2 regions of the Pantoea sp. SYBGC1 genome follow, and region 1 is predicted to be linked to the other one. Evidence: predicted binding sites of a transcription regulator. Region 1 holds the regulator's gene; the other holds the start of a gene.

Region 1 (3,161 bases):
AGACCGGCAACAAATGGTGCATCTATCCGATGTACGACTTCACGCACTGCATCTCCGATGCGCTGGAAGGGATCACGCATTCGCTCTGCACGCTGGAGTTTCAGGATAACCGTCGCCTGTATGACTGGGTGCTGGATAACATCACGATTCCGGTGCATCCGCGGCAGTATGAATTTTCGCGCCTGAATCTGGAATATGCGGTGATGTCGAAGCGCAAGCTGACGCAGCTGGTGAGCGAAAAGCGGGTTGAAGGCTGGGACGATCCGCGCATGCTGACCGTTTCAGGCCTGCGCCGTCGTGGTTACAGCGCGGCATCAATCCGTGAGTTCTGCCGCCGCATCGGTATTACCAAACAGGACAATATCGTTGAGATGGCTTCGCTGGAGTCATGCATTCGTGACGACCTCAACGAAAATGCGCCGCGTGCTATGGCCGTGCTCGATCCGCTTAAAGTCGTGATTGAAAACCTGCCTGCCGGGCATGACGAGATCATCACCATGCCAAACCATCCTAACCGGCCGGAGATGGGGACGCGCGACGTGCCTTTCAGCCGCGAAGTATGGATCGACCGCGCAGATTTCCGTGAAGAAGCTAACAAGCAGTATAAGCGTCTGGTACTGGGTAAAGAAGTGCGCCTGCGCAACGCCTATGTGATCCGCGCTGAGCGTGTGGCAAAAGATGAGGCGGGCAACATCACCTGCATCTATGCGACCTGCGATGTGGATACGCTGAGCAAAGACCCGGCTGATGGCCGCAAAGTAAAAGGGGTGATCCACTGGGTCTCCGCAATTCATGCGCTGCCCGCTGAGTTCCGCCTCTACGATCGCCTGTTCAGCGTGCCTAACCCGGGCGCGGCAGAGGATTTCCTCGCGACCCTGAATCCGGACTCGCTGCAGATTAAGCAGGGCTTTGTGGAGCCAGGACTGCGCGAAGCGGTGGCAACCTCGCCATATCAGTTCGAGCGTGAAGGCTACTTCTGCGCGGACAGCGTCTACTCGCAGCCATCAGCGCTGGTATTTAACCGCACGGTAGGCCTGCGTGATACCTGGGCGAAGATCGGCAGCGAATAATAACCGCTTCCGGCATCATAAAATTATATAAGGGCGAGCATTCGCCCTTTTTTATTATCCTCTTTTGCTCCCCGGCAAACATTTATTCTGCGTTAAATAAAATTGTGCAGATACGCGGGCTTACGACTTGTCTGACTTTAAAAAAATTAACGCATTTGACCGTGTTAAATCCTTTTTTTCAGGTAGGCTATGCGCACTCCGGACTTGGTCTGTGGCTAGCAAAAAGGGAAAAATAATGACAAGCCTCGCTCAGGAAGCCAAACATAGCGTTGTGGTTTTACATCAGCTCATTGAACGTATTTTTAATCATGCGGATGTCAGCAACGATACCATGGGGCTGCTGCTGTCGCATTTCCATCCTGATTTTCGGATGGTTACGCCACAGGGCAGACAGCTGAATCTGAATGACGTTGAAGAACTATTTCGCCGCCTGTGCGGACAGCGTGAAGGAATGCGCATCGCGACCAGCGAACATGCGATCATTTCTGAGCAGCAAAAAGAGGTCACCATTCAGTATCGCGAACTGCAGATACTGAACGGCGAGAGCCACAGCCGTATTTCGCTGGCGGTGCTGGACTGCACAACGGAAAATCCGCGCTGGCGCTACCTGCAGGAGACGCTGGTCGCCTGAATTGCAGCAACAAAAAAACCGGTGCAGGCACCGGTTTTTTTATTTTACAGCGTAACTGCGTTATTTATCGTTATGCAGCGTTTCATCTTCCCGGCAGTCACCCACTTCGCAGTGACCATACAGATAGAGGCTATGGTTGGTGAGCTTGATACCGTGGCGGGTCGCGATTTCGCGCTGGCGCGTTTCGATCGACTCATCGCTGAACTCAATCACTTTACCGCAGTCCAGGCAGATAAGATGATCGTGATGCTGCTGCTGCGTTAATTCAAAAACGGACTTGCCGCCTTCGAAGTTATGACGGGTTACAATGCCCGCGTCGTCAAACTGGTTCAGAACGCGATATACCGTGGCCAGACCAATCTCTTCGCCCATATCGATCAGGCGTTTGTACAAATCTTCCGCGCTGACGTGATGGCACTGGGGTTCCTGAAGCACTTCCAGAATCTTTAATCTGGGCAGCGTGACTTTCAGGCCAGCCTTTTTCAATGCGGAATTGTTGTCAGTCATGCGGATATTGTCCTGTTACTTTGCTAGTCATTTGCGGCTTAACAGCCTTGAATGTGTGGTTAACGCGCATTCTCATTTGCGTCTCATTATAGAACCGGGACAGGCGAATAGAAACCAGGCAAATGTTAAAGAAATCACCAGAGGCGGGAGTAACGCTCTTGCTGTCGCCGGCGGGATTATACAGTGCTGGGTTCTCAGTTCACTCAGCCTCAGCCTGCTGACAGAGGAATAAGCCATTAACCGTTGCGGGTATTCTACAGAATTGCAGGGAAAAGTTAAAAAAGCGTAGCTATTATTTTTATAGGCAATTCCGTTACCCGATGTTAACCGCGCCTGCATCGGGTAACGGCAACACATTATGCCTCAATAATTTCTTTGAGCTGCAGCTCATCAAAAATCTGCTTCACCCAGCCCTCGACGCGCGCATTCGTCAGCTCTGGCTGACGATCTTCATCGATGGCGAGCCCGAGGAAATGCTTCTCATCAGCCAGGCCTTTGGAGGCTTCAAAGTGGTAACCTTCAACAGGCCAGTGACCCACGATAATTGCGCCATTTGGCTCAATAATGTCGCGAATTGTACCCAGCGCATCGCAGAAGTACTCAGCGTAATCTTCCTGGTCACCACAGCCAAACAGCGCAACCAGCTTGCCATTGAAGTCAATCTCTTCCAGCGTCGGGAAAAAATCATCCCAGTCGCACTGCGCTTCACCATAATACCAGGTAGGAATACCCAGCAGCAGGATATCAAACGCTTCCAGATCTTCTTTCGTGCTCTTAGCAATGTCATGCACTTCGGCGACATCTTTACCCAGTTGTTTCTGGATCATCTTTGCAATGTTTTCAGTGTTGCCGGTATCGCTGCCGAAGAAAATGCCTACGATTGCCATGGGTTAGGTAACCTCTTAAATCCTGAATGTGAGAGTAAGTCAACAGACTACACAGATAAGCGAATG
Region 2 (3,161 bases), on a different contig from region 1:
AAAACAGGATAATAGTTGTCAGAAATGCACGCATAAAAACCCCTTCTTTTGCCTGCATTTATAGCGATAAAACCGCACCGCCGGGTGTTATTTTTCGTGAATTTTGCGCGCGCCAGACGTTCACGATCGGTTCACACTTAGCGTTTAGTGCCGGGCTTAAGCGATCGGTTTAGCTCCTGAATCCGCTTCATGGTTTTCACCGTGCGTCCGGCATTGACTGAGGCAACCGACAGGATAAGCATTTCAAGACAGACCAGTACGGTCCCGTGCAGCGGCATACGGCCTCCCTCCCCGCCGCGGGGTACATTGATCACGATATCTGCCTCGCGCGCAAAGGCAGACTCCATCGCGTGCGTCAGCAGAATGACAGGAATACCCAGCCTTCTCGCCTCCTTCAGCGCCGTGATCCCTTCACGATGCGCCGATTTCTGCGCCATCATTAGCAGCACATCACCACGCTGCAGGCTCAGCAACTGCTCTGCCAGCGCAATACCGGTGCGGTTCAGGGTTGTGGCGGGCAGCCCGATACGGCTGAACATACGGGCGCTGTAGTCTGCAAGAATACCTGAGGCGTTGATGCCAAAGAGGGTAACCTGACGCGCTTCGCTCAGCAGCGCTACCGCCTGTGCCACCGCCTGACGGTTTTCGGGCTGTGCCAGCGCGTGACACGCCTGCTGGTGTCCCAGCAGAACAAAATCGATGCTGGCATTAATATCGCAGGCCAGTTCGCTAACGGTCGCGCTCATCTTTGCCGCAGAGTTAATGGCCGGCCCCGCCCACTCCGCCAGCGTGAGCTTAAGATCGCGCAGGCCCGTAAAGCCCAGCGCCTGTACGGCACGGATCACCGTGGCATCAGACGTACCCGTTGCGGTGGCAATATCGATAGCCGTCGCTTCCGCCACGCTCTCACGATGCGCATCAATATAGCGGGCTACCGTCTGCAAACGGGGAGAGAGGCTGGCGATACGTGCCCGGCAGCGATCGCCAAAAATATCTGTCCGGACACCATTTTTTTTCAGCGCCATGTCCTGAGCCTCATAGCATTACCCGCTGTGAAAGGCGGATTTTTTGTAGTGGATAGCCACATGATAATGAAGCATGCCATATTCACTTTACTCACAGAAAACGTAATCTCTTTATCAACAATTAGTTAAAACATTGATAATAATAAATATTTTCCAGGAATCAATAATTAAGCAGATTCCGGTTAACTGTAGTATTACCTGCATTATATCCGTTTACTACTACATCCTTTCATGTTTGAATGATTCTCAATTACATTCAAGCCTGCATTATGGCCTCTGAATGATTATTCTGCCTGCCCGCACGCGGCAGGTTTTGCTGATGGCTTTATGACGGAACATTCCGTCTTTACCAGGTTTGCTGACATGCTTATTTCTTCTACTTTTGTGCCAAAGGCATTACGCCCTGCCTTATATGTTGCGCTGCAGGGGCTTATCCCCGTCTCCGTTACGGCAAATGCCGCAGAGCAGGAAACCACGCTGATGGTTCAGGCTGATAGTGAAACCGCGTCCGGCTACAGCGCCGGCAGCAGCACCGTTAGCAGCAAACTGCCCGTTGCGCGGCTTGATGAGGTCCAGTCAGTCAGCATCGTAACGCCGCAACAGCTGGAGGATTACCAGGTAAGCCGCCTGGCGGAGGCGATGCGCTTTGTCAGCGGCGTAAGCGAAGGTAATACGCTGGCAGGCACAGAAGATGGCTTTGTGCGCCGCGGGTTTGGCGGCAACAGCGACGGCTCTGTCTATCGCGATGGCATACGCAGCAGTCAGGGCCTCAATGTCAACGCAGCAACGGAGCGGGTTGAAGTACTGAAAGGATCCGCTTCACTGCTCTACGGCATCCAGAATCCGGGCGGCGTCATCAATATCATCAGCAAAAAACCGCTTTATGAGTGGCGTACCGCGCTGAGCGGCCGGACCGCCAGCAGCGGCGGCGGCAGCGGTACGTTCGATATCACCGGACCACTGGATAACGGTTTTGCTTTCCGTCTGGTCGCAGAGCAGCAGAACCGGGATTACTGGCGTAATTTTGGCCGTGATAAACACCGGCTGATCGCACCCTCGCTGCAGTGGTATGGCGAGAAAGCCAGCTTTCTGCTGAGTTACGAAGATTACCAGTATGATATTCCTTACGATCGCGGTACGGCGTTTATCCATAACCGCCCGGTTGATATCGGCTACAGAGATCGGCTGGATGATAAAGCTGGCCACGCCTGGGGCCATAATAAAACGCTTAACACCCACTACGACTGGCAGTTCAGTGACGACTGGAGCACGCGTGTGACGCTGGGCTGGAACCAGCGTCAGTATGATAATAATGAAGTGCGCGTTACCGCCATCGATCCGGACAGCGGGGTTGTGACGCGTCGCGCTGACGCCAATCGCGGTTTTAACCATCAGACAAAATATATCGCCTGGGATCTGACCGGTACGCAGCAGCTTGCCGGCATGACGCACACGCTGGTAGCGGGCACCGATTATGAGATGAATCAGACCTTGCGGGCGCGGCAGTATCAGGGCAAAGCGAATCGCGGGTTTACGCTTGCCGGGCCGCATTACGATCTGCTTGCGCCGGTCACGGATGCCACTACCGAGCGCCGCGCAAATGCCCGGCTGCTGAACCGCATTCACAGCCGTTCGCTTTACGCCAAAGATAGCGTAGCGATCAACGATCGCTGGACCCTGGTCGCAGGCGGCCGCTATCAGCATTATGAACAGCGCGCCTCAAAGGGATCCGACCCTATCGTGCAGACGCTGGAGAGCAGCGGCAACAAATTTTTGCCGCAGGCAGGCGCGATCTACAAACTCACGCCGGATATCTCGCTCTATACCAGCGTCAGCAAATCGTTCACCCCCTCAACCGAGGTGGATGATGCGGGACGGGTGGGCAAACCTGAACAGGGCACCAGCTGGGAAGCGGGCAGCAAGTGGCAAATCACGCCAACGCTGTTTGCCAGCCTGGCGCTTTACCGCATTGATGAGCGCGATATGTCACTCAGCATCAATGGCACCACGCGCACCATCAATCGGGCGCGATCCACAGGCGCAGAAGCGGAGCTGAACGGGGAAGTGGCTGCCGGCTGGGAGATCAGCGCCAGTTATAGCTATGATAAAGCGGAGATCACTGACGATGGCGTAAAC

What was found. Region 1 encodes Fur, which represses iron uptake genes when iron is present. Its sites were predicted from a motif close to ATAATAATGAGAACNACTATCAA; they were not measured.
Region 2: the regulator Fur is predicted to act here: its motif matches at 1,159-1,181, upstream of AC2CF9_RS07235 (TonB-dependent siderophore receptor).

Annotation. Positions count from the first base shown of each region.
Region 1 covers NZ_JBXUNM010000003.1:150,816-153,976, reverse strand. Annotated here, with positions in the region: gene glnS (glutamine--tRNA ligase) at 1-1,070, shown strand, start outside; gene AC2CF9_RS07975 (hypothetical protein) at 1,306-1,701, shown strand; gene fur (ferric iron uptake transcriptional regulator) at 1,762-2,208, opposite strand; gene fldA (flavodoxin FldA) at 2,565-3,095, opposite strand.
Region 2 covers NZ_JBXUNM010000002.1:361,707-364,867, reverse strand. Annotated here, with positions in the region: gene AC2CF9_RS07245 (glycoside hydrolase family 5 protein) at 1-34, opposite strand, end outside; gene AC2CF9_RS07240 (MurR/RpiR family transcriptional regulator) at 138-1,025, opposite strand; gene AC2CF9_RS07235 (TonB-dependent siderophore receptor) at 1,389-3,161, shown strand, end outside.